3 regions of the Streptomyces sp. NPDC030840 genome follow, and region 3 is predicted to be linked to each of the others. Evidence: riboswitches for the same ligand, from Rfam matches in the RefSeq annotation. Region 3 holds a riboswitch; each other region holds the start of a gene.
The links. Region 3 has a riboswitch for cyclic di-AMP ahead of ACZ49J_RS28660 (M23 family metallopeptidase). Riboswitches for the same ligand answer to the same signal wherever they lie in the genome.
Positions count from the first base shown of each region.

Region 1: linked by a shared signal. The riboswitch ahead of ACZ49J_RS13155 (C40 family peptidase) and the one ahead of ACZ49J_RS28660 (M23 family metallopeptidase) in region 3 are both predicted to bind cyclic di-AMP.
Region 2: linked by a shared signal. The riboswitch ahead of ACZ49J_RS07370 (M23 family metallopeptidase) and the one ahead of ACZ49J_RS28660 (M23 family metallopeptidase) in region 3 are both predicted to bind cyclic di-AMP.

Region 1 is NZ_JBVIEE010000005.1:34,730-44,881, forward strand. Features, by position in the region: gene ACZ49J_RS13110 (helix-turn-helix transcriptional regulator) at 1-5, shown strand, start outside; gene bioD (dethiobiotin synthase) at 638-1,372, opposite strand; gene ACZ49J_RS13120 (adenosylmethionine--8-amino-7-oxononanoate transaminase) at 1,375-2,655, opposite strand; gene bioB (biotin synthase BioB) at 2,648-3,823, opposite strand; gene ACZ49J_RS13130 (8-amino-7-oxononanoate synthase) at 3,996-5,123, shown strand; gene ACZ49J_RS13135 (DUF397 domain-containing protein) at 5,215-5,445, opposite strand; gene ACZ49J_RS13140 (helix-turn-helix domain-containing protein) at 5,456-6,319, opposite strand; gene ACZ49J_RS13145 (ATP-binding protein) at 6,570-7,028, shown strand; gene ACZ49J_RS13150 (DUF6328 family protein) at 7,064-7,606, opposite strand; gene ACZ49J_RS13155 (C40 family peptidase) at 7,769-8,242, opposite strand; cyclic di-AMP (ydaO/yuaA leader) riboswitch at 8,246-8,448, opposite strand; gene ACZ49J_RS13160 (hypothetical protein) at 8,786-9,094, opposite strand; gene ACZ49J_RS13165 (ATP-dependent Clp protease proteolytic subunit) at 9,102-9,737, opposite strand; gene ACZ49J_RS13170 (lasso peptide biosynthesis B2 protein) at 10,022-10,152, shown strand, end outside.
Region 2 is NZ_JBVIEE010000003.1:19,441-29,592, reverse strand. Features, by position in the region: tRNA gene ACZ49J_RS07410 (tRNA-Lys) at 1-44, shown strand, start outside; gene ACZ49J_RS07405 (hypothetical protein) at 291-584, shown strand; tRNA gene ACZ49J_RS07400 (tRNA-Met) at 663-736, opposite strand; gene ACZ49J_RS07395 (antibiotic biosynthesis monooxygenase) at 815-1,408, opposite strand; gene ACZ49J_RS07390 (dihydrofolate reductase family protein) at 1,474-2,622, opposite strand; gene ACZ49J_RS07385 (MarR family winged helix-turn-helix transcriptional regulator) at 2,692-3,207, shown strand; gene ACZ49J_RS07380 (GTP cyclohydrolase II) at 3,383-4,024, shown strand; gene ACZ49J_RS07375 (PP2C family protein-serine/threonine phosphatase) at 4,166-5,254, shown strand; cyclic di-AMP (ydaO/yuaA leader) riboswitch at 5,516-5,672, shown strand; gene ACZ49J_RS07370 (M23 family metallopeptidase) at 5,685-6,731, shown strand; gene ACZ49J_RS07365 (aldo/keto reductase) at 6,917-7,867, shown strand; gene ACZ49J_RS07360 (PrsW family intramembrane metalloprotease) at 7,913-9,307, opposite strand; gene trmB (tRNA (guanosine(46)-N7)-methyltransferase TrmB) at 9,405-10,152, opposite strand, start outside.
Region 3 is NZ_JBVIEE010000015.1:53,744-63,895, reverse strand. Features, by position in the region: gene ACZ49J_RS28680 (helix-turn-helix domain-containing protein) at 1-267, shown strand, start outside; gene ACZ49J_RS28675 (DUF6126 family protein) at 264-386, shown strand; gene ACZ49J_RS28670 (tyrosine-protein phosphatase) at 405-1,202, opposite strand; gene ACZ49J_RS28665 (alpha-galactosidase) at 1,391-3,463, shown strand; cyclic di-AMP (ydaO/yuaA leader) riboswitch at 3,757-3,923, shown strand; gene ACZ49J_RS28660 (M23 family metallopeptidase) at 3,928-4,869, shown strand; partial or broken gene ACZ49J_RS28655 (DUF6250 domain-containing protein) at 5,045-5,146, shown strand; gene ACZ49J_RS28650 (SGNH/GDSL hydrolase family protein) at 5,292-6,077, shown strand; gene ACZ49J_RS28645 (TetR/AcrR family transcriptional regulator) at 6,095-6,715, opposite strand; gene ACZ49J_RS28640 (Glu/Leu/Phe/Val dehydrogenase dimerization domain-containing protein) at 7,327-8,517, opposite strand; gene ACZ49J_RS28635 (MBL fold metallo-hydrolase) at 8,659-9,843, shown strand.

The sequences.
Region 1 (10,152 bases), on a different contig from region 3:
GCTGAGGTGGTGGGGGTGGGTTTTCTCGCCCCCGCCGCCCCTACCCGTCCCATCCTGTCCCTGGGGGCTGCGCCCCCAGACCCCCGCATCGGCCTTCGGCCTCGTCCTCAAACGCCGGACGGGCTGGATATGCCTGGCACCACCCAGCCCACGGCACCATCCAGCCCCGCCGCGCACCATCCAGCCCCTCCGGCGTTTGAGGAGCGGGGTTCCGGGGGCCGGCACCCGATCGCAGTCCGGGGCGGAGCCCCGAAAGGACGGGGGCCAGGGGGCGGCCCCGCAACCGGGTCCGGGGCGGAGCCCCGAAAGGATGGGGATCCGGGGGCGGCCCCGCAACCGGGTCCGGGGCGGAGCCCCGAAAGGATGGGGATCCGGGGGCGGCCCCCGCAACCGGGTCCGGGGCGGAGCCCCGAAAGGATGGGGATCCGGGGGCGGCCCCCGCAACCGGGTCCGGGGCGGAGCCCCGAAAGGACGGGGGTCCGGGGGCGGCCCCCGCAACCAGGTCCGGGGCGGAGCCCCGAAAAAGGATGGGGGTCCAGGGGGCGCAGCCCCCTTGGCGGGGTCGAAGGGGCGGAGCCCCTGGGGATGGGACGGGTAGGGGCGGCGGGGGCGCTTGCCGGCTTGGGCGGTCGCCTCGTCACACGCCGGACGGACCCGGGCCCGCCTCCCGTGTCGTGAAGGTCTCGCCGTCCCACACCCCGCCCAAGGCAGGTGCCAACCAGTTCCGTGCCTCCGTGCGGAAGTCGTCCGGATCACACGCGCCCACCCCCGCGGGCACCGCACCCAGCAACGGAGCCCCCGCCACCACCGGCAGGTCCGCGAGGTTGCAACGGGACGCCAGGTCCGGGGCGGCGGGCCAGCTGCCGATCACCACGCCCGTCAGATCGAGGCCCCGGGACCGCAGTTCGCGTGCTGTCAGCTCGGTCGTGTTCAGCGTGCCGAGGCCCGCCGAGGCGACGACCAGGACGGGGGCGTCCAGCAGGCGGGCCGTGTCCGCGAGGGTTCCGCCCGTCTCGTCGAACCGTACGAGCAGGCCGCCCGCGCCCTCGACCAGCACCAGGTCGTGGTCCGCGGCGAGCTTGGCCGCGGCCTGGGCCGCCTCCTCCGGACGGACCGGGGGAAGCCCGGACCGCCGCGCGGCCGTCGCCGGGGCCAACGGCTCGGGGTAACGGGCCAGTTCGAGCGTCGTCACGGTGCCCGCGAGCCGGGCCACCTCGTCGGCGTCGCCGCGTTCGCCGGGCCGCACGCCGGTTTGGGCGGGCTTGAGGACGGCGACCGATCGCCCGGCCGCGACGGCCACCGCGGCGACCGCGGCCGTGGTGACCGTCTTGCCGACCTCCGTGCCCGTGCCCGTGATCAGCAGGATCGGCATGCTCATCCTTCCCGTGCGGCCGCGCACACCGCGCGCGCGATCCGTGCCACGTCCGCGTCGCCGGTCACGTACGGCGGCATCGTGTAGACGAGGTCGCGGAACGGCCGCAGCCACACGCCCTCCCGCACCGCGGCCCGCGTCGCCGCCTTCATGTCCACCTCGTGGTCGAGCTGCACCACGCCGATGGCCCCGAGGACACGGACGTCCCGGACGCCCTCGATCCGCGCCGCCGGGGCGAGCCCGTCCCGCAGGCCCTCCTCGATCCGCTTCACCTCGGTCCGCCAGTCCTGCCCGAGGAGCAGGTCGATCGAGGCACACGCCACGGCCGCGGCAAGGGGATTGGCCATGAAGGTGGGGCCGTGCGCGAGCACCGGCACCTCACCCCGCGAGATGCCCTCGGCCACCCGCGTGGTGCACAGCGTCGCCGCCATCGTCATGTAGCCGCCGGTCAGCGCCTTGCCCACGCACATCACGTCCGGGGTCACGGCCGCGTGCTCCGCCGCGAACAACGCGCCCGTACGGCCGAAACCGGTCGCGATCTCGTCGAACACCAGCAGCACGTCGTGCGCGTCGCACGCCTCGCGCAGCACCCGCAGATAGGCGGGTGAGTGGAAGCGCATCCCACCCGCGCCCTGCACCACCGGTTCGACGATCACCGCGGCCAGCTCGCCGGCGTGCCGCCCGATCAGCGTGCGCAACTGCTCGGCGTACGGCTCCTCGTACGTGGCCGGAGGCGGGTCCGCGAACACCTGACGCGGCAGCACGCCCTGCCACAGCTCGTGCATCCCGCCCTCGGGATCGCACACCGACATCGGCTGCCAGGTGTCGCCGTGGTAGCCGCCGCGCCAGGTCAGCAGCCGCTGCTTGCCGGGGTGGCCGAGCGAACGCCAGTACTGCAGGCACATCTTGACCGCCACCTCGACCGACACCGAGCCGGAGTCGGCGAGGAAGACGTGTTCGAGGCCCTCCGGGGAGATGTCGACGAGCCGCTTGGCCAGCCGTACGGCGGGCTCGTGCGTGAGCCCGCCGAACATCACGTGGCTCATCCGCGCGAGCTGCTCGTGTGCCGCCTCGTTGAGCACCGGGTGGTTGTAGCCGTGGATGGCCGACCACCAGGACGACATCCCGTCCACCAACTCGCCCGAGCCGTCCGCCAGTCGCAGCCGCACCCCGCTCGCCGACTCCACGACGAGCGGCTCCTGCCGGCCGGGCATCGGGCCGTACGGGTGCCAGACGTGCCGCCGGTCGAGGGCCAGCAGTTCCGGTACGGGCAGGTCAGGCATTGGGCGCGAGATCCGTTCCGGCACCCCGGCGGCGTACGGCGACCAGGTCCGTACGGGCCTCCTGGACCGTGGGCGTGGTCGTCGTCCCAGGAGTGGAACCGCACACTCCCTGCGAGCCGCAGCCACCCTCGGTCTCGTGCGAGCCGCAGCCGCCCCCGGCCTGCGCCCGGTGCTCCGGCAGCGTCACCTGGTCCGTGCCCTCGACCTCGAAACCGGCGTCCGCGATCATCTCCAGGTCGGCCTTGCCGGCCTGGCCCTCGGTGGTCAGATAGTCACCGAGGAAGATCGAGTTGGCCAGGTTCAGGGCCAGCGGCTGCATCGTGCGCAGATGGACCTCGCGGCCGCCCGCGATCCGCACCTCGATGTCCGGGCAGACGAACCGCACCATCGCCAGGATGCGCAGACAGCGCTGCGGGGTGAGGTTCCACTCCTTGGCCAGCGGCGTGCCCTCCACCGGGATCAGGAAGTTGACCGGCACCGAGTCCGGGTCCAGCCGGCGGAGCGAGAACACCACGTCCACCAGGTCCTCGTCGCTCTCGCCCATGCCCGCGATGAGGCCGGAGCAGGCGGACAGACCGGCCGCGTGCGCCTTGTTCACGGTGTCGACACGGTCGGCGTAGGTGTGCGTGGTGGTGATGTCGCCGTACGTCGCCTCGGACGTGTTGAGGTTGTGGTTGTAGGCGTCCGCGCCCGCCTCGCGCAGCCGCTCGGCCTGGCCGTCGGAGAGCAGGCCGAGGCAGGCGCACACCTCGACGCCCTCGTTCTCGTCCTTGATCGCCTTGATGGTGGCGGAGACCCGGTCGACGTCCCGATCCGTCGGGCCCCGGCCACTGGCGACCAGGCAGACCCGCTTGGCGCCACCCGCCAAACCGGCGGCCGCCGCCTTCGAGGCCTCGTCCGGCTTGAGCCAGGTGTACTTGAGGATGCCGGCGGTGGAGCCGAGGCGCTGCGAGCAGTAGGAGCAGTCCTCCGGACACAGGCCCGATTTGAGGTTGACCAGGTAGTTGAGCTTCACCCGGCGGCCGAACCAGTGGCGGCGCACCTTGCCGGCCGCGGCCACCACGTCGAGCAGGTCGTCGTCGGAGGTGGCCAGTACGGCCAGCGCTTCCTCGCGGGTCGGCATCTCGCGCCGAAGCCCCTTGTCCACCAGCGTCGTCAGCAGGTCCATGAGAGCCGATCCTGTCCTACGGGTGCGCTCCGGGCCAAGGAGAGTTTGCACAACAGAGACGGTTCGACGTGTGGGTATTGCCACATCCTGCGTCGCTCGCCGCCCCGCTAGGGTCTGTGCACTGCCTACAAAGACACACGCCCGCACAGAGGCACGCCCGCTCGGAGGAACCATGGCGTTCGGCTGGATCGACGAACAGGCGGACGCGCGCCACCGTGCCGGACTGGTACGGACGTTGCGCCCGCGGCCCGCCGACTCACCGCTCCTCGACCTCGCGAGCAACGACTACCTGGGCCTGGCCCGGCACCCCGAGGTCGTCGAGGGCGCCGCCGAGGCCGCGCGGCGGTGGGGTGGCGGCTCGACCGGCTCCCGGCTCGTCACCGGCACGACCGAGCTGCACGGCGAGCTGGAGCGCGAGCTGGCCGGCTTCTGCGGCTTCGAGGCGGCCCTGGTCTTCTCCTCCGGGTACGCGGCCAACCTCGCCGCCGTCACCGCGCTGGCCCCGCACGGCTCGCTGATCGTCTCGGACGCGGGCAACCACGCCTCCCTCATCGACGGGTGCCGGCTGGCCCGGGGCACCACGCAGGTGGTGGGGCACGCCGACCCGGAGACCGTCCGCAAGGCGCTCGGTACTGGGGGCGGGCGTGCGCTGGTCGTGTCCGACACGGTGTTCTCGGTGGACGGCGACGCCGCCCCGCTGGACGAACTCGCCGTCGTCTGCCGGGAGTTCGGAGCCGGGCTGCTGGTGGACGACGCGCACGGGCTCGGCGTCCTGGGCGACGGAGGCCGGGGTGCTCCGTACGCGGCGGGGCTCGCGGGCGCGGAGGACGTCGTCGTGACGGTCACGCTGTCCAAGTCGCTGGGCAGTCAGGGCGGTGCCGTCCTCGGCCCGGCGCGGGTGATCGACCATCTGGTCAACGCGGCCCGCACCTTCATCTTCGACACCGGTCTGGCCCCGGCCGCCACCGGAGCGGCCCTCGCGGCGCTGCGGCTGCTGCGCCGGGAGCCGGAGCGCGCCGCGCGGGCGCGCACGGTGGCGACCGAGCTCCACACACGGCTGACGGCGTCGGGCCTTGAAGCGGTGCGGCCCGACGCCGCCGTGGTCTCCGTGCGCGCGCCGTCCCCCGAACAGGCGGTGCGGTGGGCGGCGGACTGCCGCACGGCCGGTCTCGCCGTCGGCTGCTTCCGCCCACCGTCCGTGCCCGACGGCATCTCAAGGCTGCGGCTGACCGCCCGCGGGGATCTCACCGACGGGCAACTCGACCGAGCCGTACGGGTGATCGGCGAGACGCGACCGTGAGTCGGCGTGCCACGGCCGTGCGTCGCGATCGGCGGGAGTGATCACGCGGACCTGAACGTGACCGTTGTCGTGGACGTGGTGGCCGGCGCGGTCACCGGAGTGCCGCGATGAACTCCTCCCAGGCCTCGGGGGCGAACAGCAGGGCGGGCCCGGCCGTGTTCTTCGAGTCGCGCACGGCGACCTGTCCGGCCCAGGGGCCGGGGCCCGGACGGGCCGTCTCGACGCAGTTGTTCATTCCGGTACTGCGGCTGCTGCGCAGCCACCGCACGTCGTGCAACGCGGTGCTTGAGGGGATGTTCCGAGGCGGTGGCAGTGCGGACATGGGTGCCTCCTTACGCGCCGGCGGCTATCCCGGCGATGTAATCCAACGATTCCTCGGGCGAAAGGGCGTGGATCTGAAGGGCGTTGAAGGCCTCGACATACGCCTGGAGTTCTTCTTTCCGCTCGAGGTAGAGGCTACTCGTCAGGTTGTCGAGAACAACCACGTCCAGATCAGTTGTGCTCGAAAATGAGAAGATGACGAAAGGACCGGTGATGCCCACATGCGCCCCAGCGGTGAACGGCAGCACCTGGAGTCGCACCTGGGGGAGAGCGGCCGCCTCCCTCAGCCGTCGCAACTGCCGCGCCATCACCTCTGGTCCGCCGACCTCCCGGCGCAGCACGGCCTCGTCCAGCAGCGCGTTCAGCTCCAGCGGAGGGTCCCCGTGCAGCACCTCCTGCCGCGCGATGCGCACCTCCACCAGCGTGTCCAGCTTGTCCTCGGGCAGGCCCTCCACCGCGGCACGGGTCACCGCCCGGGCGTACTCCGGGGTCTGGAGCAGCCCCGGCACCACCGAGGTCTCCAGCGTGCGCATGCCGCTGGCCTGGGATTCCAGGCTGATGAAGTCCCGGTAGGCGGGAGGCAGTACCCCGCGGTAGGCGTGCCACCAGTTCTGCCGTACGCCACCGCCGTCCTCGCTGCCCGCCAGGACCAGCAGCAGCTCCCGTAGCTCCGGATCCCGTACGTCGTACGCGTCGAGCAGCCGGCGTACGTCGGCCGGTTTCACTCCACTGGAGCCGGTCTCGATGCGGCTCACCTTCGACTGGTGCCAGCCGACGAGGCGCGCGGCCTCGACGCTGGTGAGGCCGACGCGGGTGCGCAGATCACGCAATTCGGCTCCCAGCTTGCGCCGGCGCACCGCCGGACCGTACTGCATGGGTCGTCTCCTTCCGCCCGGCCGCGGTGCCGGGGGCGACGGTAGAGGATGCACCGAAAGGCCCGCCCAAATACGGTCGGTCGTCGGAGAGTTCACCGCTTCGAGCGACAGATATATGCATATCTCGGTGGATCGGCACCGCGACGGCCCTGGTGATGGCAATCTGGCGCGAAGCACCAGTCCGGGACCGTACTCGAATCCATCCGCTCCGTGTCGGACTCCGGTCCCGTGGGAAAGGGACGACGTCGCCATGGCAGACCACCAGGAAGCATCCGTCACTCTGCCGAGCGATCCAGCCTCGGTCTCCGCGGCTCGCACATACGTCGCCACCGTGCTGGCCGAATGGGGCCTGCCGAGCGACACCGAAGTCGCGGACACCGTCCGGCTGATCGTGTCCGAACTCGCCACCAACGCCGTCCAGCACACGTTCGGGCTGTCACCCACGTTCACCGTGGACATCGCGCTCGACCGTGACGAGCAGCTGCGGATCGGCGTCACCGACAGCCACCCGCGCTTTCCGAAGCGCCTGCCCGCGGCCGTCCAGCAGGACAACGGCCGAGGCCTGGTCATCATCCGCTGGCTGACCGCCGAGTGCGGCGGCAGACTCAGCGTCAGACCCACCCGGGAGGGCGGCAAGACAGTGGCCATCGAACTGCCGTGGACGATCCCCGCCCAGCCGGTCACCGCCGCCGGGCAGAAGGAACCCTGAGGTCGCGCAGCGGCCGCCTCGCCCTTCTCGGCCGCTCACCGGCGTCCGGGCGGCGCCGCTTCCGGAGAGCGGGTGGGGGTGACGTCGGGACCCCGGCCGAGGCCTGACCGCCGGACGAAGCGGGGCAGCACCCACCACAGCGCGACACAGACGCCGAAGGCGCCGGCTCCCGCGGCGGCACCGGCACCCCGGTTCAGGGTCACGTCCACGACGAGCAGCACCGACCCCGTGAACGCCAGCGTGAGCACCATCAGGCCGACGCTGGCCAGCCGGGAGGAGACCTGGACGATGAGCGGCTTGGCGTTCTGCTGGAAGAGCGAGCGGTGCAGCGCGGCCGGGGCCGTGAAGAGCGCGGCCGCGAGGACCGCCAGCAGCAGTGTGGTGACGTAGGTGACGCGCTGCACCGTGTCGAGCGACGGGAAGCGCGGGGTGAACGCCAGGGTCAGCAGGAAGGCGAAGAGGATCTGGACACCGGTCTGGGTGACGCGCAGCTCCTGCAGGAGCTCGACGAAGTTGCGGTCGGCTCTCTCCAGGGGTGTCTCGTTGCGTCCCCAGTGCGCACTCTGGTGGTCGGACATGGATGAACGAGTAACCATCCCGGGCCGTGTCACGCACCGCGAGCCGCCGGCCAGGCACATCACAGCCCTGCGCGTCGCGGGCGGGCACGTCTCGGTCCGGCGCGTCGCGGGCGGGCCCCGAGGGGCGACGGCTGCCCTCACCGCCGTCGCCCCTCGGCCGGATCAGCGGACCCGGCCGTACCAGACGCTCTTCGTCCAGATCTTCTCCTTCTTCACGACCTCCCCGCTCTTCGGCGAGTGCCAGATCTTGCCCTTACCGGCGTAGATACCGACGTGGTAGACGTTCGAGCCCGAGTGGAAGAAGACGAGGTCTCCGGCCTTGCGGCTCTTGGCGGAGATGTGCTTCGTCTTGTTGTACTGCGCCTGCGCCGTACGGGGGAGCTTCTTGCCCGCCTTCTTGAACGAGTACAGCGTCAGCCCGGAGCAGTCGAACCTCTTGGGGCCCGCGGCGCCCCACTTGTAGGGGGAGCCCTTCTTCGAAGCCGCGACCTGCAGCGCCTTGGCCGCCGGTGTGGCCGCCTCGGCGTCCGACGCGATGCCGGGGGCCACGATGGTGCCGCCCACCGCGGCGATGGTGAGAGCCGAGGCCGTACCGGCCCGGGCCATGAGCGACGGGACACGATTGAGCGCAGTCATGCGCAACCCTTCGTCAGCCGCCTGTGAAGGATGACCTGTCGGATTCGGGCTGGCGAAGTTGCCCGGCCGCGTTGCCGCGGCTTCACCCCAAGGACTGCTCGGAACTGACGCTCCGGCGGCCCGTCGTGCTTGGGTCCTCCACTCCTGCCGATCCACTCCTGTCGACCGGTCACCCGGGCGGCGGCAGGACTCGGCGTCCGCCCGGATCGCCCCGCCGCGGTGGCGGGGGCTTGTCGTCAGGTACGGATCTTGACGCACGAATGTTGGAAACCGCGAACGGAATCGGCAGTTTGTGGGGTTACTCACCACTCGCCCGTTCGGGTGGACAGGCATCCGCGCACCCGGGAGTCAAGGAGGCCGACGAGCGCCGGACCAGCGGAGAAACGGTTGATTCCGCTGTTGTGGTACGCGTGTTGCGCAACTTTCCTGGGCCTGAGGAGGGATCGAAATCTGCCCCGTTCGCAGGTACGTCCTCTGGTCCGTTCGAGAACCGGGCCGGACGTCTCGTCAGTTCGTCGTGCGGCCCGGGCTCGTGCCGTCACGTCAGCTGCCGGGGCCGGGAGGCAGGGCGACGCGTGCCGCCCGGCGTTCCCCGTCGAGGACCCGCAGGGCCCGCGCGAGGGTCGTCGCGTGCATCTCGTTCTCACCTCGGGTGTGCATCAGTTCGAGTGCGTCGCGCAGGGCCGTCGCCTTGGGGACCAGGGCCTGGGCGGCGCGCAGCCCGCGGTAGGTGTCGCCGGGGCGGGCCGGGTTGATCCGGCCGAGCAGGTCGACCACGTCGAGGTAGCGGTCGATCAGCTCGGCCTCGGCGCGGGTCAGCGCGGGCAGTGGCGGCAGGTCGGGTGGGAGCATCGGCGGTTCACCTCGCGCCGGGCAGGGTGCTCGACGGCTTCCGGCTGGGCACGATCCGGTCCACCAGGCCGTACTCCACGGCTGCCCGGGCGTCCAGGATCTTGTCCCGCTCCATGTCGTCGCGCACCCGCTCGGCGCTCCGGCCGGTGTGCCGGGCGAGCATCTCCTCCAGCGTCCGGCGGTTGCGCATCAACTCGGCGGCCTGAATGGCCAGGTCGGACGCCTGCCCCTCGACCGGCTCGTGCAGCGCGGGTTGCTGGAGCAGCACACGGGCCCCCGGCAGTGCCGACCGCTTGCCCGGGGTGCCGGCGGCCAGCAGCACCGCGGCGACCGACGCCGCCTGCCCGAGACAGACGGTCTCCACGTCGCAGGTGACGAACTGGATCATGTCGTAGACGGCCGTCATCGCGCTGAACGAGCCACCCGGAGAGTTGATGTAGAGCGCGATGTCCCGGTCCGGCGACGCGTACTCGAGGTGCATGAACTGCGCCATCACGTCGTTCGCCGAGGTGTCGTCGATCGCCGTCCCGAGGAACACGATGCGCCCCTCCAGCAGCTTCGAGTACGGGTCCATCGTCCTGTGGCCCTCAGTCGTGCGTTCGGTGAACTCCGGCAGGACGTAGCGGGCGGACGGTCGGGTCATGGTGTACCCCTCCTCGCGGCAGAGCCGTGGTCCAGCACAGCGGTCTCTGTAAAAAATGTACAGGACGTACGTTGTCATCTCCGCTGTCGGGGCGAAACTCAAACCTGGCGTGGCCGGAGGTGGTGCGGTCGGCGTCGTGGTGGCGGTGGGTCGCCCTGCGCGACGCCAGGCCGGCCACCGTATGAGCACCCCGTTCGCCCTGGAGGGCGCCGGACCGCCGACCCGGCGGCGCCGCCTCGCCGCGCGGTGCGCCGTCGCTCTCGCCCGGCCGCCCGCCGCGCCGGATCCGTACGTCCTGTGCCTGGTCGGGGCCGGGCCGCTCCGGCGGCGCCGCGCAGGCGCGGGCGGCACGGGACGCCGTCGTCGCGGTCGGCACCCGCCGCGCCGGTCAGGGCTGTCCGCAGCGGTCCCTCAC
Region 2 (10,152 bases), on a different contig from region 3:
GACTTTTAATCCATTGGTTGTGGGTTCGAGTCCCACACGGCCTACCGGTTGCAGGTGGGGGTAAGCCCCTCTGACCTGCTACGCAGCGCTCGGGTCGGCTTCGGTCGGCTCGGGCGCTGACTCGTTTTCGGGCGTTCGGTCCGCTGGCGCCGGGGAAGCGTCCTTCGGTGAGCGGGCCGGCTCGGGCGCTGTGACGTTCGAGTGAATCGCCGTGGCGCTCGGCGGCGGGCAGCCCGGGGCGCGGCGTGGCGCCTCGGCCCCGGGCGCCGTCTCCCCAAGGATTCGTGCGCGTGGCGCAGACTTTCGAGGAGCTCGTGGGGATGCAGCGCGCGGCGGACGAGGCCCACGCGCGAGTGGAGGCGTTGCGTGAGCAGTACGGTCCCCCGACCGCCCATAAGTGGACCGAGACGCAGACCGAGACGTACGAGACGGCGTGGCGGGCCTGGCGCGACCTCGCCCGGGACGTGCAGGCCGCGGTGACCGAGTACGCGAGCGCGGAGGGGCAGGCGCGCAGCGAGGTCGAGGCGGACGTGAAGAGGGCCGTACGGCATCCCGGGCCGGGGCCCGAGGCGGCAGAGGAGTAGGCGGCGGGGGCGGACCCCCCCCGTGCCCGAAAACACCTGGGGCCGGAACCCTTTCGGATTCCGGCCCCAGGCCTTCAGTAGCGGGGACAGGATTTGAACCTGCGACCTCTGGGTTATGAGCCCAGCGAGCTACCGAGCTGCTCCACCCCGCGTCGGTGAAACCAGTGTACGTCATGCGCGGGACGGCAAGCACACGCGTTGACGTGGCCATGCCCCCCTGGGGCCTCACGTCACCGGGTCACCCGCTCCTCGTACAGCCACCGGCGGAACAGGCGGCTGAGCCCGGGCATGATCACGTAGGTGAGCACCGGGGCCGCGATGAGGGGGAAGAGGGCGGCCTTCAGAGGAAGGGGCAGGGCGGTGGCGTGCGGGGTGACCAGCGCGTTGATGGCGAGGGCGACCGGGAAGGCGCCGAGCATGGTCACCAGCGTCATCTTCCAGCGCGGCGGCGCCTTCACCCGGCGCTGCGGGAGGCTGAACCAGGTCTCCATGCCGGTGGGCTGCTGCTGGGCCTCGGTGACCTGGTGAGCGATGTCACGCACACGGTCCAGCCAGGCCTGGCGCGCCGGCAGCTCCAGCCAGGCGTCCAGCCGTTCCGGGTCGGCGAAGCGCAGGACGCCGTGGTAGACCCGCTGGCCGTGCTGGGGGCGCAGCCAGGTGACGCCCTCGTGGCCGCAGAAGCCCTCGGCGAGGTCGGCGATCTCGTGGGTCAGCTCCTCGAACTCCTCCTGCCGGCCGGGATCGACCTCCCAGCTGTAGACCAGCGTCACCCCTTGGTCCTCGGCACGGTCCAGGGTCGTCATGTCCTCGCGGGGGCGGCTCACAGGGGGCCTCCTTCCGGCTCTCTCGGCTCTCGCGCGAGCACTGGCCGTACGGAGTACCCAGGGCCTCAGGAAGTGAGCAAGTGGCTGTTCGGCGCGGTCGCCCGGGGCTCGTACTCGGGGAGTACGACGACGTCGGCCCCCTCGGCCGTCAGCAGCGCGTTGCCGTCGGCGCCCACGACGAACGTGTCCGGCTCCCGCCACGCGGTGACGACACGCCGTACCCCCGCGTCGAGGATCAGCCGGGCGCACGGGGACGGGCGGGAGGAGCGGCGGGCGCAGGGCTCCAGGCTGCTGTAGACGGTGGCGGTGGCCAGGCGCGGATCGGTGGGGTCCAGCTTGGCCAGGGCCGCCTCCTCGGCGTGGGCCACCGGGTCGCCGCCCTCGCGGGAGTGGGCGCGGGCCAGTTCCGTACCGTCGGCGGCGACGATCACCGCGCCCACGCTGAAGGCCGTCCGTGAGGGAGGGCACTGGGCCGCCAGGTCGCAGGCCAGCTCCAGCCAGTGGCGGTCCGCCGCCGAGGGCCGGCCGCCGGTGCCGGGGACCGTGGGGGCGTACCGGACGAGGACGACGTCGCCGACGGGCCGGGTCTCCAGCAGGCGCAGACGGCTGGTCGGGCCGCCGGGGTAGGCGCCCGTGCCGAACATCCGCGGGGCGTCCGACTGGCCCACGAACAGGGGTGCGACGGCGAGTTGGAGCTCGTCCGCGAGGCCCTCCTGGAGCAGCTGGGTGTGGACCTGGCCGCCGCCCTCCACCATGAGGCGCCGGACGCCGCGTACGGTCCCGAGGTGGTCGAGCACGGTCCGCCACCTCAGCTCGGGGCCGACGGACACGACGTCCACGCCGGCGGGCAGGCCGACGCGGCCGAGGCGTTCGGCGCCCTTGTCCGTGGTGTACGTCACCTTCTCGCCGCCGGTGTGCCAGAAGCGGGCCGTGGGGTCGAGGTCACCGGACGCGGTGACGGTGACCTTCAGCGGGTACTCCGGAAGCCCCGCGGCGACACGGGCCGCGCGCCGCTCGGGCGAGTTCACCAGCAACCGGGGGTTGTCGGTGCGCAGGGTGCCGGCGCCGACCAGGATCGCGTCGCTGGCCGCCCGTACCTCGTCGACCCGGTCGAAGTCGGCCGGGCCGGACAGCAGCAGCCGTTCGGGGCCGGTGTCGTCCAGGTAGCCGTCGAGGGAGACGGCGGCGGACAACAGGACGTAGGGCTGGGGCATGGGGGTCGCTCCCGTGGTCGTGACTGGCGGGACCTGGTTCAACTTTTAAACAATAACTACACTGTCCGTATGACGACCCGCTGGCTCACCCCCGAGGAACAGCGTGCCTGGCGCGCGTACATCGCCGCCTCGCTGCTCCTTGAGGACGCGCTCGACCGGCAGCTCCAGCAGGAGGCCGGCATGCCGCACCTGTACTACTCCGTGCTGGCCGCTCTCTCCGAGGCGCCGGAGCGCCGTCTGCGGATGACCGACCTCGCCGAGTCCCTGAAGATCACGCGCAGCCGGCTGACGTACGCCGTGGCGCGGCTGGAGAAGGACGGGACGGTGCGGCGGGAGGACTGCGCGTTCGACAAGCGGGGCAGTGTGGCGGTACTCACGGACGAGGGGATGGCTCTGCTGGAGCGTACGGCACCGGGGCACGTCGAGATGGTCCGCAGGGCGGTCTTCGACCACCTCGGACCCGAGCAGGTCGAGCAGCTGGAGCGCATCTGTACGGGCATCACGCAGGCGCTGCAGGGCGGCGGTGCCGAGGCGGTGACCCCCGACGACCTCCCGTGGCGCCGCCGGTCCTGTTCCTCGGGGTAGCCCGCCGGGTCCCTTGAGGGCCCACCTCTCCCGCCCTCCCCGGGGATGTGACATCCCTGGCCGGACTTGATTGAACTTTGAAGCAGGGTTAGAGTCCCTCTGAGCGACGTGCTTCAAAACTGAAGCACACCGGCCGACCCCGCACTGACACCCGCACCTGGACCGGAGGCCCCGCATGACCGACCAGCCCACCGCCACCACCCGCTCCCGCGTCCGGGTCCCGCTGCGCTTCCACGACGGCTACGGCGTCGACGCCGACCTGGTCACCTTCCACGGCCTGACCGACGGTCAGGAGCACGTGGCCGTCGTCCTCGGCGAGCCCGCGCCCGGCACCACGCCGCTGGTCCGTCTGCACTCCGAGTGCCTGACCGGCGACGTCTTCGGCTCGGCCCGCTGCGACTGCGGCCCGCAGCTGCGCGAGGCGGTGGAGCAGATCGCCGACCGCGGTGGCGTCCTCCTCTACCTCCGCCAGGAGGGGCGGGGCATCGGCCTCTACAACAAGCTCGACGCGTACGCCCTGCAGGACCAGGGCCTCGACACCTACGCCGCCAACGCCGCCCTCGGCCTCCCCGAGGACGCCCGCGACTACACCGCCGCCGCGCAGATGCTCGGGGCCCTCGGCATCGACAGCCTGGACCTGCTCTCCAACAACCCCGACAAGGCGCAGCAACTGCGCGACCTCGGGGTCAAGGTCCGCACCCGCGTCCCCACGGGCGTCTTCACCACCGCCCACAACGTCCGTTACCTGCGGGCGAAGGTCCTCCAGACCCAGCACACGCTGCCGCTGGCGGACCTGGCGGAACTCTCCGTGGGCTGACCGCCCGGCTCCGCGGCCCGGGGCTCACCGCCCGACCCGCCCGGTGCCCGCCCGCTCGCCTGCCTCCCGGCCCTCGGGAAGTATGGACGGGTGGGGCAGCGAGGAGACCGCGGGCAGGGACACGGTGGGCCGGCGGGGCCGATGCCGCCCCGCGGGGAGGCCACCCGGATCTCGTACGCGCGGGCCTTCGTCCGCGCGCTGCCAGCGCTGCTCGTCGTCGCCGGGGTGCTCTTCGACTACTTCACGCCCCGGGCCTACACCGCGGTGCCCTTCTTCACCGCCGCTCCGCTCGTCGCCGCGCCCCTCGCCTCGCTGGGCGGCACGGTCGCCACGGGGGTCGCCGCGTTCCTGGCGGTGCTCCTGGTCCACGTCCGGTTGTACGGCCTGGACGTCGACGCCGTCACCGAGATCGCCACCGTGGCCACGGTCGCCGTCCTGGCCGTCGTCATCAACCGGCTCGTCCGGCGCACGGGCGCCCGGCTCGCCTCAGCGCGCGAGATCGCCGAGGCGGCGCAGCGGGCCGTACTGCCGGAGCCCGCGGAGCGGATCGGGGGCTTCGACATCGCCGCCCAGTACGAGGCGGCCCGGGCCGACGCCTTCATCGGGGGCGACCTGTACGCCGTGCAGGACTCGCCGCACGGCATACGGCTCGTGGTCGGGGACGTGCGCGGCAAGGGCCTGGAGGCGGTGGGTGCCGTGGCCGTCGTCATCGGGGCCTTCCGGGAGGCCGCCGAGCAGGAGACGACCCTGGAGGCGGTGGCACAGCGGCTGGAGCGGGCGCTCGCCCGGGAGACGGCACGGCGGCAGGGGATCGAGTCGGAGGAACGGTTCGCCACAGCCGTCCTCGCGGAGCTCCCGCACGGTGACGGCGTCGTACGGATCGTCAACCGCGGCCACCCCCCGCCGCTGCTCCTGCACGCGGACGGCTCCCTGCGGGTGCTCGACGCCGGGCAGCCCGCGCTGCCGCTCGGCATGGGCGAGCTGGACAGCCGGCCGGACCGCGCCGAGGAGGCCGCCTTCCCCGGCGGGGCCGTGCTGCTGCTCTACACGGACGGGCTGTCCGAGGCCCGCGACGAGCGCGGTGCCTTCTACGACCCGGCCGAGCGGCTGTCCGGGCGGACCTTCTCCGGCCCGCGCGCCATGCTGGGCGTGCTCGCGGACGAGGTGCGGCGGCACACCGGCGGAGGCACCACGGACGACATGGCGCTCCTCGCGGTCCGGCGTCCGTGAGCGGTGATCGTTCACGACTTCCTCATAACCGTCGTCACCGAGTGTGTCCGAACAACGTCTCTCCGCATAACAACTGACGCACCGTCAGAACAATTGTGACTCCTGAGACAGGGGTAACTCGCCCGATTTACGACCCCCTTGACCCGAAAGTCCAGCGCACAAGCCTGAGTGATTACCCGGAACCGCTTGGAATACGGCCCGTGCGTCTATTAACGTTCGATAACGCAGCGCGGTCGTCCCAGCCGTCACAAGAGGCGGCTCCGTGCGCACGCGCCGAATCCCGCAAGGGAACCGGGGAACCACCACCCTGGGGTGAATCGCGCGGAAGCCGCCGTGGAAGCACGGCTGGTTTACGCGCGTAGGAGACCTTCCTGCTCCGAACCCGTCAGCTAACCCGGTAGGCGAGAAGGAAGGAAAGGAGTACGCCCACGTGGCGTCCAACCGGTCTGCGACCGAAACCCCGACCGTGCCGGGCCAACACGGCGACAGCGACACCTTCGGGTACGGCGGCTACAACAGCCAGGAAGAGGGCCCCTGGCAGGAGTGGAATCCCACTGCGGAATCCATTCGCCCCGTTCGCGGCCGGCACCGGGTCGCCAAGAAGAGCGGCCTCGCTCGCGGCGGTCTCGCCCGCAGCTCCACCGTCCTGGGCGTCGGCGTCATAGCCGCCGTCGGCGCGGGCGGCATGGCCACCGCGCAGACCGGCAAGCCGCCGGTGTCCATCTCGATGCCCGACATGCCGAACGTCGGCTCGGTCTTCGACTCCGAGGACGAGCCCGAGGGCTCCGCCACCCCCCTCAGCAACGCGGGCCTGACCGCCGCCGACACCGAGGAGGGCGCCGACGACGCCGGAGAGGCGCTGCGCGCCCGCATCATGCAGCAGGCCGAGTCGCAGCGGGAGGCGTTCGACAGGGCCGCCGCCGAGGCCGCCGAGGAGGCCGAGGCGAAGAAGGCCGCCGCAGTCGCCGCCAAGGAGCGCGAGGAGGCCGAGGCCAAGGCCGCCGCCGAGAAGAAGGCGGCGGAGGAGGAGGCCAGGAAGAAGGCCGAGGCCGAGCGCCTCGCCGAGCTCGCCAAGCAGTTCACGCTGCCGACGTCCTCGTACACCATCACCTCCACCTTCGGTCAGTCCGGCGCGTACTGGTCCTCCGGCCAGCACACCGGCCTCGACTTCGCCGCCCCCACGGGCACGCTGATCAAGGCGGTGGGCAGCGGCACGATCACCGAAGCCGGGTGGGACGGGTCCTACGGCTACAAGACGGTGCTCACGCTCAACGACGGCACCGAGGTCTGGTTCGCCCACCAGTCCTCCATCAGCGTCAGCGTCGGCCAGAAGGTCGCGACCGGCGACGTCATCGGCCGTGTCGGCGCCACCGGCAACGTCACGGGTGCCCACCTCCACATGGAGGTACACCCCGGCGGCAGCAGCTCCGGCATCGACCCGATGGCGTGGCTGCAGAGCAAGGGGCTGAACCCCTGAGGTTCCTCCCGGGGCCCTTCCGCGGTCCCCGGGGTCCCCTGAGGCCCCCGGGGTCTCCTGAGGCCCCCTGAGAGCTCTCCTCCTGAGATCTTCCGGGAGCAGGTGAGGTGATCTTCTCCCGGATTTACGAACCCTTGGCCGGACGCGTGGAATTGGCGCGTCCGGCAAGGGCGTTGATGGAGAGCATGACTTCTCTTCGCAAGCTCGGCTCCTCCGGCCTCGAGGTCTTCCCGCTGTCCCTCGGCGGCAACGTCTTCGGCTGGACCGCCGACGAGGCCCAGTCCTTCGCCGTGCTCGACGCCTACACGGCCGCGGGCGGCAACTTCATCGACACCGCCGACTCCTACTCGGCCTGGGCCGAGGGCAACCAGGGCGGCGAGTCCGAGACCATCATCGGCAAGTGGGTCAAGGCACGCGGCAACCGCTCCGACGTCGTGATCGCCACCAAGGTCAGCCAGCACCCCGACTACCAGGGCCTCACGGCCGCCAACATCAAGGCCGCCGCCGACGCCTCCCTGCGCCGCCTGGACACCGACTACATCGACCTCTACTACACCCACTTCGACAAGCCCGAGGTCCCGGTCGAGGAGATCATCACCGCGCTGGACGAACTGGTGAAGGCGGGCAAGGTCCGCGCGATCGCCGCCTCCAACATCTCCCCCGAGCGCCTCCAGGCATCCCTCGACTTCTCCGACCGCGAGGGCTTCGCCCGGTACGTGGCGCTCCAGCCGCACTACAACCTGGTCTCCCGCTCCAGCTACGAGGGCGCCCTGCAGAACGTCGCCTCCCGCGAGGGCCTGGCCGCCGTCCCGTACTTCTCGCTCGCCATGGGCTTCCTCACCGGCAAGTACCGTCCCGGCACGACCGTGGACAGCCCCCGCGCCCAGGGCGCCGGGGCCTACCTGGAGAAGGAGCAGGGCGTACGGGTCCTCGCGGCGCTGGACGAGATCGCCGGGGCCCACGGCGCCGAACCCGCCACGGTGGCCCTCGCCTGGCTCGCGGCCCAGCCGACCGTCGCCGCGCCGATCGCCTCCGCGCGGACGCCGGAGCAGCTGCCGGCCCTGGTGGCGGTGGGCGAGCTGACCCTCACGGAGGAGGAGCTGACGAAGCTGACGGAGGCGTCGCAGGGGAGCTGACGCCGGCCGGCGGTGCCGTCCTTCCCAGGTCCTGACTACGCCGGACTACGTCTGGTAGGGGTTGTAGGAGGGATGCGGCTTGTAGGAGGGATACGGCGCCGCCGGACCCGGACCGTACCCGTACGCCGGGGCGTATCCGTACCCGTAGGCCTGGCCCTGGCCGTGCCCGCCCCCGCTCCCGTGTCCGTACCCGTACACAGGCATCGGCGCCGTCGCCTGTGCCGCGTAAGCCAGCGAGGGGCGGGCGATCTCCCGGCGGTGCCACAGCTCGAAGAGCAACTCCCGCTCCCGTACGACGAAGTCGGCGCCCGCCCGGCCCCGGCGCCCCCGGTGCCGCAGGAAGGCGAGCGAGGTCGCGTACGCCTCGTACTCGGCGACCGCACGCGCCGCCTCCCGCCCGAACCGGTGCCCGGCGTACTCGCGCGCCAACCGCCGCGCCTTCATGTTCCCGAGGACGTACGGCTCGGGCGGTGTCAGCCAGCCGGCGGCCGCGTACGCGGGCAACTCGTCCCGCACGGTCCGCAGTTCCCGCTGGCGCGTCCAGATGGCCAGCCAGGTCAGCAGCCCGAACGCGGGCACCATGAACACCGCGTAGACCGCGAAGAAGCCGAACTCCCCGAACGTCGACGAGCCGTTCCACAGGGCGTGCATGCCCATCGCGAGGACCAGCCCGGCAAGGGGGAGGAGCACGCGGCGCACGTGATGCCGGTCCGCGGTGAGCGCCGCGATCCCGAAGCCGATGCCCGTGAGCACGGTGAACAGCGGATGCGCGAAGGGCGACATGATCACGCGGACGAAGAACGTCGCGGCCGTGACGGACGCGAGTCCGCTGTCGCCGCTGAGCTGGTCTGTCCCGAAGGCCGTGCCGAGATAGAGGATGTTCTCGGTGAACGCGAACCCGGTCGCGGTGACCCCGGCGATCACCACCCCGTCCACGAGCCCGGTGAAGTCCCGTCTGCGGAACAGGAAGATCAGCAGGACCGCGGCCGCCTTGGCGGTCTCCTCGACGACGGGCGCTATGACGGTCGCGCCGAGGGTGTCCGCGCTGGACGGATCGGCGGTGGCGGTCGCTATCCACTTCGTCGCGAAACTGTTCGCGACGATGGCTATCAGCGCCGCGGCGCACGCGCCCCAGGCGAACGAGAAGACCAGGTTGCGCCAGGGGCCGGGCTCGACCCGGTCCAGCCAGCGGAACACGGCGATGAGCAACGGCACGGGGAGCACCGCCAGCCCCAGCCCGACCAGGAACCCCTCCGTACCGGTCTGCTCGCGGACCAGGGCGAGGATGACCAGGCCGGAGAGGGCCAGCAGGGTGATGAGCGCCCCGTACCGCACCCACTTCCGCTGCCACCAGTGCGCGGGGCGCCGCACCCCGCCGACGGGTCCGCCGGGCCCGGCGGGTCCGCCGGGGTGCGTCGGGTACGGGGGAAAGGTGGCCACGGCATCGACCTTACGAGGGAGAGGCGCTCCCCGCGATGGTGCCGCGTGAGGTGCAGAGGGTGCTGTGTGGGGCCTCGCGGGCGTTCGGCGGGACTGGTCAGGCGCCGGTGGGGGGTTCTGGCTGGTCGGGACTGACTGGGTGGTCTGGCTGTCCTCCGCGCTGCTCCTCGGCCTTCTGGGAGGCCTCCTGGGACGGTACGTCCCAGTGCTGTACGCGTCGGAAGAGCAGGTCGTTCACCCCATGACCCTTGTCCAGTCCCTGGCCCTCGAAACGGGTCAGCGGCCGGAAGCTGGGACGTGGCGCGAAACCGCCGTCGGCCTGGGTGTTCTCGAAGCCGGGGTGCGCGGTGAGCACCTCGAGCATCCACTCGGCGTACGGCTCCCAGTCGGTCGCGCAGTGCAGGACGGCACCCGGCTTGAGGCGGGACGCGGCGAGGGTGAGGAACTCCGGCTGGATCAGCCGCCGCTTGTGGTGCCGCTTCTTCGGCCACGGGTCGGGGAAGTAGACGCGCAGCCCGTCGAGGGAGTCCGGGGCGAGCATCTCGCGCAACAGGATGATGGCGTCACCGTTGCCCACCCGGATGTTGGACAGCCCGTTCCGGTCGGCGAGATTGAGCAGGTTGCCCTGCCCCGGTGTGTGCACGTCCACGGCGAGGATGTTGGTCCCGGGGTCCGCCGCCGCCATCTGCGCGGTGGCCTCGCCCATGCCGAACCCGATCTCCAGCACGACGGGGCCGGAGCTCCCGAACAGCTCGGCGAGGTCGATCACCCGCTGTCCGTCGATGTCCAGCCCCCACTTGGGCCACAGCCGCTGCAGCGCGTCCGCCTGCCCCGCCGTCACCCGG
Region 3 (10,152 bases):
GTGCCGTACGGTTCGCAGGGCGACATCGTGCGCGTCCACCCCGGCGAGGAGTGGCTTTACGTGCTGAAGGGCCGGCTGCGACTGCGCCTCGGGGACGCGACGCACGTGCTCACGCCGGGCGACAGCGCCCACTTCGACTCGCTGACCCCGCACCGCCTCGCGGCCGCCGACCACGACGGTGCCGACCTGCTCTTCGTCCACACCCTGCTGCAGAGCCCGACGGCCACGCTGTGCCTCGGACCGACGACCACCGGAGAAGCCCCGTGAGCAACCTGGAAGACAAGTTCCCCCGTGCCCTGTGGGTGCGGCTGATCATCTACATAGCGGTGGGCCACCTCTTCGCCGCCTTCATATACCTGCTCTTCGAGGCGGGCGCGAAGCGGTGACCCGCGGGGCCGTAGCCCTCAGTCCAGGAGGCGCTCGCGCAGCCGCTCCCGGATCTCCGGAGTGACCTTCAGGCCCTGCTCCAGGTACGTGTCCACACCGCCCCAGGTCCCCTCGATCGTCTCGAACGCCGCCTCCAGGTACTCGGCCCGCGCGTCGAACAGCGGGTCGAGCAGTTCCATGACCTCGGGGGAGTAGGCGCCGGCCGACTTGCTGCTGCGGTGCACCTTGTAGCGGCGGTGGGCGGCGGCCGACTCCAGGTAGTCGGCGACGATGGCGTCGCGCTCCACACCGAGGGCGAGGAGCGTCACGGCGATGGACAGGCCCGCGCGGTCCTTGCCGGCCGCGCAGTGCATCAGGGCGGGCACGCTGTCCTCGGCCAGGGCGTGCAGCACCTGGGAGTGCTCGGCCGTGCGGTGCCGGATGATCATCCGGTACGAGCCGATCATGCGGCCGGCCGCCTTGCCGTCCGAGAGCAGGGCGCGCAGCTGGTCCAGGTCGCCGTCGCGGACCATCTTCCAGAACTCGGCACCGTCCGCCGGGTCCGTCAGCGGCAGGTTGACGTTCCGCACGCCCGGCAGGTCGACGTCCGGGCCCTCCAGCTTCTGGTCGGCCGCGTTGCGGAAGTCGAAGATCGTGTGCAGGCCCAGCGAGGCCAGGAACGCGGCGTCCTCGTCGGTCGCGTGCGCGAGGTGACCGCTGCGGAACAGCCGCCCGTGGGCCACACGCCGGCCGTCCACGGTGGGCAGGCCTCCCACGTCCCGGAAGTTCCGCACTCCGGTCAGCTCCGGCTCGGTCGACGGGACCTGCTGCGTCACGTGGGCTCCTCCCATCCGGCCGCCGGCGGTGCTCGGCTCCGCACACCGGCGTTGCGTCCTCGACGATACGACATGGCTTCGTAGGCCACGGAGTTGTCCACAGGAGGCGGCGGGCGTTTGCCATGGGGCCGGGTTGACTTGATGATGTTCAGGCCTGATCGCACCTGTTCGAATGTGTTGGAGGCTTGATGCTGGAGATCGGCGGAGACGGTCGTACCTGGCTGCTCTCGGGACCCACGAGCAGCTACGCGCTGTCTCTCACCGAGGACGACACCCTCCTGCACCTCCATTGGGGTCCGCGGATCGGGCTCGCCGACGCCGAGGGACTCGCGGCCCGGCCGCTTCCCCCCTACCGGGGGTTCGAGTCCCAGCTCGACGGCCTCGAGGAGTACCCGGTCGAGGGCGGCCCCCGCTTCGTGCGGCCCGCGCTGTCCGTGCGCACCGACGAGGTCCGCGGTACCGAGTGGACCTTCCGCGCGTACGAGGCCGAGGACGGTGAACTGCGGCTGCGGTTCACCGACAACGGACTCGGCATCACGCTGCACTACCGGATGCGCCACGACGTCGTCGAACGCTGGGTGACGCTCACCAACGAGGGCCCCGCGGTGGAGGTGCTGCGCGCCGACTCCGCGACCTGGACGCTGCCGCTGCGCGAGGGCTGGCGGCTGTCCCAGGTGCACGGCAGGTGGGCCGCCGAGTCGCAGCTCGTCCGCACGGACCTCACCTACGGTGACCATGTCATCGGCAGCCGCCGCGGCCACACGGGGCACCAGCACCTGCCGTGGGTCGCGCTCGACACCGAGGGGACGGCCGAGGAGCGCGGCGAGGTCTACGGGTGCGCGCTCGCCTGGTCGGGCAGCTGGCGCATCTGCGTGGCCCAGCTGCCCGACACGCGCGTACAGATCACCGGCGGCATCGGCTACGACGACTCGGGCCTGCTGCGCCTGGCCGCGGGGGAGTCGTACACCACCCCTGTCTTCGCCGGACTCTGGAGCGACGGCGGCTTCGGCGGGGCGAGCCGCGCCTGGCACGCGTACCAGCGCGCGTACGTCATCCCCGACGCGGACCAGGACCGGCCGGTGCTCTACAACTCCTGGGAGGCCACGGAGTTCGACATCTCGGAGGACCAGCAGCGCGAACTGGCGCGCCGGGCCGCCGCCATGGGGATCGAGCTGTTCGTCGTCGACGACGGCTGGTTCGGCGAGCGGACCAGCGACCGGGCGGGGCTCGGCGACTGGACGCCCAACCCCGACCGCTTCCCGGCCGGACTGAAGCCGCTCGCCGAGGACGTGCGCGCGCTCGGCATGCAGTTCGGCATCTGGGTCGAACCCGAGATGGTCAACGCGGACAGTGACCTGTACCGGGCGCACCCGGACTGGGTGCAGTACCAACCGGGACGAAAGCGGACGGAATTCCGCAATCAGCTCGTACTGAACCTCGCCCGCGAGGACGTCCAGGAGTACCTCTGGGAGAAGCTGGACACCCTGCTCTCCAGTGCGCCCATCGACTATGTGAAGTGGGACTTCAACCGCTGCTTCACCGATGCCGGCTGGCCCGGCGAGCCGTACCCGCAGAAGCTGTGGGTCGAACACGTGCACGCGTTCTACGGTCTGCTCGACCGACTGCGGGCCGCGCACCCGGGGGTCGCCTTCGAGTCCTGCTCGGGCGGCGGCGGCCGGATCGACCTCGGAGTCATGTCGCGCACGGACCAGGTGTGGACCTCCGACAACACCGACCCGCTCGACCGGCTCGCCATCCAGCACGGGTTCAGCCAGATCCACCCGGCGCGGGTCATGGCCGCCTGGGTGACCGACAGCCCGAACACCCAGCTCAACGACCGGGTGAGCTCCCTGCGCTTCCGGTTCGTGAGCGCCATGGCGGGAGTGCTCGGCGTCGGCGGCGACCTCACGAAGTGGAGTGAGGAGGAACTCGCCGAGGCGCGCGAGTGGGTCGAGCTCTACAAGGAGATCCGGCCTGTCGTACAGCGCGGCGACCTCTACCGGCTGCGGCCGCCGTCCGGAGGGCTGAGCGCGGTGCAGTACGCCCTGGGCGACGAGGTCGTCGTCCTCGCCTGGCTCCAGGCCCAGCACTACGGAGAGCCGGTCGCTCCGCTCAGGCTGCGCGGCCTCGATCCGGCGAAGTCGTACGAATGCCGTGAATCGGGTGAAGTTCACCCGGGTGTGGTGCTGGCGCATCACGGGCTGTCCACGGGGCTGCGGGGGGACTTCGATGCGACGGTTATCCGGCTGCGCCGCATCTGAGTGTTCTGTCCGAAATGGAGCCTTGAGTCCAAGTGGCCCTGGAATAAGGCCGGGTGGGTCGGAGGTGGGTGACCAGCGTCATATCCGTGACGCTGAGTCGCCGTCATGTTCACGTAATGCGCGTAGATTTTCAGGGCGGTTAAGAAAAGGTGAAGATCGTTCATTTACGGAGAGTGAGGGTGAAGTCCTGAAAGGGCCGGGGGACGAGACGCACAGGAAACCCCAATGGTTGTCCGGATGCCCGTAAGTCGCTTACGTTCCCCTCAATCCGGACGGACGCCGAATCCTGCCGCCGCCCGGAGCCGCCAACTCACCCGTGCACGGCAGGAGCGGGGGACCCACAGGCAGTACCGCCTGTTCCGGTCTCCGGAACAGGCTTGGGGTTAAGCCGTGCGCGCGTACGGCCGGGCATCTCCAGTCCGCACCCGACAGCTCACCTCGTAGGCGCCGGAGAGGAATTCGTCATGCCCGCGAGGGGTAAGCATCGCCGCCCGAAGCCCCAGCGCTTCACCCGTTCGATAGCCGCCGCCGGAACCGGTGGCGCCGCACTCGCACTTCCGCTGATCGGGGCCACCGGGGCCCATGCCGCGACCGCGGACTCCGCCTCGCAGAAGATGACGGCGGTCTCCGAGAAGACCGTCACCGAGAAGAGCGAGAAGGCCGCGGCGGAGCAGGCCGGTCAGCCCGCCACCGCCAAGAAGGCCGAGACCCGCGTCTATTCGGTGCGTCGCGGAGACTACCTCTCCAAGATCGCGCGGGAGCAGCAGGTCGCCGGCGGCTGGAAGCGGATCTACGCGGACAACCGCGAGGCCGTCGGCTCCGACCCGTCGCTCATCCACCCGGGCCTGAAACTCACCCTCGGCGGCAAGGCATCGGGCAGTACCGCGTCCTCGCCGAAGAAGAGCGCGCCGCGGAAGACCGAGGCCAAGAAGACCGAGACACCCGCGAAGGAGTCGGCCCCCACCACGCCGGCCACCCAGAGCGCGGACACCGGCGGCTCCGGCTTCACGCTCCCCGTCGCGGGCGCCACCGTGGGCACCCCCTACAAGACGCCGGGCGGCATGTGGTCCAGCGGCTACCACACGGGCGTCGACTTCGTGGTCCCGACCGGCACCAGCCTCAAGGCCGTCGGCGCGGGCACGGTCGTCTCCGCCGGCTGGGGCGGCGCGTACGGCAACCAGGTCGTCATCCAGCTCGCCGACGGCCACTACGCGCAGTACGCCCACCTGTCCCAGCTGTCCGTCTCCGCGGGGCAGAGCGTGAGCGAAGGCCAGCAGATCGGCCTCTCCGGCGCGACCGGCAACGTCACCGGCCCGCACCTGCACTTCGAGATCCGCACCGGCCCCGACTACGGCTCGGACATCGACCCGCTGGCATACCTGCGTTCGAAGGGCGTCGGCATCTGACGTACCGCTCCGCATCCGACGCGTCCCTCGCGTCACGCGCCGGTGATGGCCGGACCCCGCGAGCCCGGGGTCCGGCCTTCGGCGTGCCGGCCGCTCCTCCGGGACGACCGCCGGCGGGTCCTGACCGGCGCGCCGCGGTGTGGCATGGCTGGTCGATGTCTCGACACTGGTGCGGGAGCCGCAGCCGTACACGGGCGGGCACTTCGCTTTCAGGACCACGTGGAGCCACTTCCGGATCACAGGATTCCGGGTCTGGCGGCTCACTCGACGTCCCTGATGAAGGGCGTATTCCGCAGTTGACCAACACTTGACGAGTGGCTTATCTCACCGTCCGTCAACCCTTTCCTACGGTCGCGTAGCTCACACCTCACGGTGAATCATGGTCCGATGTGGCAGACGATTCGAAGAATGACAGCAGATCAGTGATCGGGTCGTACGTGGCGGTGGGGGACAGCTTCACCGAGGGCGTCGGCGACCCCGGCCCCGACGGGGCGTTCGTCGGCTGGGCCGACCGGTTCGCGGTACTCCTCGCGGACCGGCGCCCGGAGGGCGACTTCACCTACATCAACCTCGCCGTACGCGGGAAACTGCTCGACCAGATCGTCGCGGACCAGCTTCCGCGCGCGAGGGAACTCGCCCCGGACCTGGTCTCCTTCTGCGCCGGCGGCAACGACATCATCCGCCCCGGCACCGACCCCGACGAGGTCGCCGAGCGTTTCGAGCGTGCCGTCGCCGATCTCGCCTCCGCGGTCGGCACGGTGATGGTGACCACCGGCTTCGACACCCGGGGCGTGCCCGTCCTCAAGCACCTGCGCGGCAAGATCGCCACGTACAACGGTCACGTGCGCGCGATCGCCGACCGGTACGGCTGCCCCGTCCTGGACCTGTGGTCGCTGAAGACCATCCAGGACCGGCGCGCCTGGGACGACGACCGGCTCCACCTGTCGCCCGAGGGCCACACGCGGGTGGCGCTGCGGGCCGGCCAGGTCCTGGGCCTGGAGATCCCCGCCGACCCCGACCAGCCCTGGCCTCCCCTCCCACCGCGCGGGACCTTCGAGGTCCGCCGGGACGACATCCACTGGGCCCGCGAGTACCTGGTGCCTTGGATCGGCCGCCGTCTGCGCGGCGAGTCCTCCGGAGACCGCGTGGTGGCCAAGGGAGCCCTGTCACCGGACGACATCAGGACGCGGATCGCGTCGGTGGTCTGAAGCGCGCCGTCCGGAGCTCAGGCCTTCGCCGCCGTCAGCGCCTCCCGCTCCAGGCCCAGTTCGCGGGCGAGGGCCTCGTCGGCCCACTCCAGGGTGCGGGTGCGGGAGACGGCGCCCTCGTAGGCGGTGGTCTGTACGGCGAGACCGTCCAGCAGGGCGGTGAGGCGGAGGGCGGCGGCAGCGGGGTCGGGGCACTGGAACTCGCCGGCCGCCACGCCCTCCGCGATGACCTCGGTGATCGCGGCCTTCCACTGCCGGTCGAGGCCGCGCGTCACCTCCCGCAGCGCGGGCTCGCGCAGTGCCGCCGCCCAGCCCTCGATCCACAGCCGCCAGCCCTTGGCCTGCCCGGTCGGCGCGTACCAGCGGACGGCCGCCCGCAGGCGCCGCAGCGCGGTCGTCCGGCGGCCCAGCAGCACCCGCAGACGGGCGAGGTCGTCCTCGGCGGCGTACGTGAACGCCTCGGCCACCAGCTTCTCCTTGGTCGAGAAGTGGTAGAGCACCAGCGCGTTGCTCACCCCGAGCACCGAGGCCACGTCGGCGATGCGTACGGCCGCCACGCCCCGCGCCTCGATCTGCTCGACGGCGGCCCGCAGCAACTCCTCACGCCGCTCCGCCACGCTCAACCGCACTCTGGTCACGTCGCAACCCTAGTGCGTCGCCTCCCGAACGCACGGGCGTGCTCGTGGAGGCGGGCATGCGAGCGCGGCGACGGTCAGGAGCCCCGGCACCGCCGCGCCGCCCAGGGCACACCACAGCGGCGGCCATGGAGCGACCTGGGCGGCGAGGGCCGTACCGGCCAGGATCCGGGTGATCGCGGCCGCGGCGTGACGCCGGCCAGGTTCGTGCCGCGTCGGCCCGCCCGTTCCGCGAGGTCCGTCTGCCGTCCTTGCGCGGCCTGGAGCTCCGTCAGGTTCTTCGGCTCCTCGCGCAGGGCGGTGACCGCCGAGGGGCCGACACCGTCCTCGACGGCGGGCGGGCACCGCATGTACGCGGCGATGGCCTGCACCTGCCCGGCGACGAGGAGCCCTCAGGCCGCCTGTCGGCCGCCGGGGCCCGCCCGTGCCCATGCTCCGACACGGCTCCCCCATCTGCGCGGCATCCGTCCCCGGAACCGAGGTCCCATGCCGGACGGTGCGGGGCAGCCACGGCGAGCTGCCGGTCCGGTTCTCCTCCCTGTTCCTCTGCCGATCGGGGCAGGGCGAGGAACGACCGCGTGAGGGAGGGCGGGGAACGATCGCGCCGAGCAGGCTCAGCGGTACCAGCCGAAACGCTCCGCGATCACCGGTAGCCGGTCCGCCGCGAGAGCGTGGGCGGCCGCGCGCGGAGCCGTTCCGTCGGCCTCCGCGCGGGCCAGCACACGGTCGACGAGCCCGCGCATCGAGCGGCGGACGTGGGCGAACGCCTCCTCCGCGTCCGCCCCGATGTCCCCGAACAGCGTCCACCACCACCAGGCGTTCGTCGCGGAGTTGACCACGACGTCCGGCAGGACGGTGACTCCGCGCGCACGGAGCGGTTCCTCCGCCGAGGGCAGGACCGGCATGTTCGCGGCCTCGGCGATCCAGCGCGCCGTGATCTGCCCCTGGTTCCCGGCGTCGATCGCGTACGAGACCGCCGCGGGCACCAGCACCTCCGCGTCGGCCGACAGCCAGGCCTCACCCGCAAGCTCCCGGTCCGCGGGGCGCAGCACCGCGCGGTCGACCGTCCCGTACGGGTCGCGGGCGGCGAGCAGCGCCTCGACATCGAGCCCCTGAGGGTTGCTGATCGTGCCCTTGACGTCGGCGACGGCCACCACGCTCAGCCCCGCGCGCGTGAGGAAGCGCGCCGTGGCCCCGCCCATGGTGCCCAGTCCCTGCAACGCGACCCGTGTCCCCGAGTGCCGCACACCCGCCCGGTCGAGGGCGGTCAGCACCGACTCGGCCACCCCGCAGCCTCCGACCAGCTCGTCCAGCCCGATGCCGTCGACCTTCAGGGCGAAGGCGTCCGCGAGTCGCCGCCGGGCCTCCGCCTCGTCGTCGAGCAGCGGGTACACGGCCTGGACGGTCGAGACGAGCCCCGCCTCCGCGGCGGCCCGGTCCACCAGGCCCTGGCTGAGGCCGAGGTCCTCACCCGTGGTCCAGAAGCTCTCGACGTACGGGCGCATCGCGCGCAGGTAGCGCACCAGCAGGCCGTACGCCTCCGGATCGCGGGGGTCGCAGTCGATGCCGCCCTTCGCGCCCCCCAGGGGGATGTAGCGGCTCTCCGGGTGAGCCTCCGGGTCGTAGTGCAGCGCCTCCTTCAGGGTCATGCCCCGGGCCAGCCCCGCGACCTCCTCAAGCGTGCAGCCCGGCCGCATCCGCAGTCCGCCGCTGGCGACCGAGCGCACCAGCCGGTCCACCACGAGGAAGCCGCGGCGACCGGTGAGGTGATCGGTCCAGGTGAGCGACATGAGGGGGTCGTGCATCGGGTCTCCTCGGGGCTGCGAGCCGACGGCGGCTACTGAATTGTCGTTCAGCATGCCACTCCGCGGCCACCTGGTGGGCCCCCCGTTGTCGGAGGGGCGGACCATAATGGAATGCCTCAGTGACATCACCAGGAGGTGGCCGTGTCCGGTTTCCGTTCCACGAGCTCCGGGCTGCGCGGGCTGCGTCCCGTCGCCTTCGGCGCGGATCCGGGCGGTGCGCGCCTGGAGCGGATCCGCAGATCGCCGAATTTCGCGAACGGCGCGTTCGTGAACCCGGAGGGCACGCGCGTGCGTCCGGCGGGCGGCGCCGCGCTCGACATGGCGAAGCGCTACCTGCGCAAGGAGGAGCGCGTCCGCCGCGCGCCGACCGGCCCGGTGCCGACGCACTCCACCACCCTCGACGACCTGGCACGGCCGCCGGCGAGCGGACTGCGGATCACATGGATGGGGCACTCAAGCGTCCTCGCCGAGATCGACGGCCACCGCGTGCTCTTCGATCCCGTGTGGGGCGAGCGCTGCTCCCCGTTCGCCTTCGCCGGGCCCAAGCGGCTGCACCCCGTGCCGCTGCCGCTGGCCGCGCTCGGCCCGGTCGACGTCGTCGTCATCTCCCACGACCACTACGACCACCTCGACCTGCCCACGATCAAGTCCCTGGCCGGCACGGACACGCTGTTCGCGGTGCCCCTCGGCGTCGGCGCACACCTGGAGCGCTGGGGCGTCTCCGAGACGCGGATACGCGAGCTGGACTGGGCCGAGTCCACGGAGATCGGCGGCCTCACCCTCACGGCCACCCCGGCCCGCCACTTCTGCGGCCGCGGACTGCGCAACGCCCAGCACACGCTCTGGGCCTCCTGGGCCGTCGCGGGCGAGACGCACCGGATCTACCACAGCGGCGACACCGGGTACTTCGAGGGCTTCAAGGACATCGGCGCCGAGCACGGCCCCTTCGACGCCACGATGATCCAGATCGGCGCGTACAGCGAGTTCTGGCCGGACATCCACATGACCCCCGAGGAAGGCATGCGCGCCCACCTCGACCTTCAGGGCGGGAACCCGGCCGGGGTGATGCTGCCGATCCACTGGGCGACATTCAACCTGGCTCCCCACCCCTGGGCGGAGCCCGGCGAGTGGACGAAGGACGCCGCCGAGGGGGCCGGGCAGGCGGTGGCGTTGCCCCGGCCCGGCGAACCCTTCGAACCCGCGGGAGACCTACCGGCGCACCCCTGGTGGCGGGATGTGTCCCTGCCGCTGAACCGCACGTGGCCCGTTCCGGAGGTCACTCCGGAGGCGTCTCGTGACGACCTCGACCTCGTGGGCGAGGGCTGACTTCGCGCCACCTCGTGAGGCGCCGGCCCGGGGCGGGCGACGATGGCCGGGACACCTGGGCCGGCGTCCCTCTCACTCCGCACAGGTAACGGGGACGTCGTGCGGGTCCAGGCGCGCGTGCGGGATGCTCGTCGGCGGACGGCACCCCGCGCTGCGCACGGTCGCCCCGGCCCCCACGCTCGTGACCCGGCGCGAACAGCCGGGATCCTTCCGCCGTTTGCCCGGCGCGCAATCGCCTTTCGTGCCCTGCCCCGTGGGAGTTAGTGTTCCGCCCAGCGAGTGACTCACGAGGAGTGAAGACATGGTCGG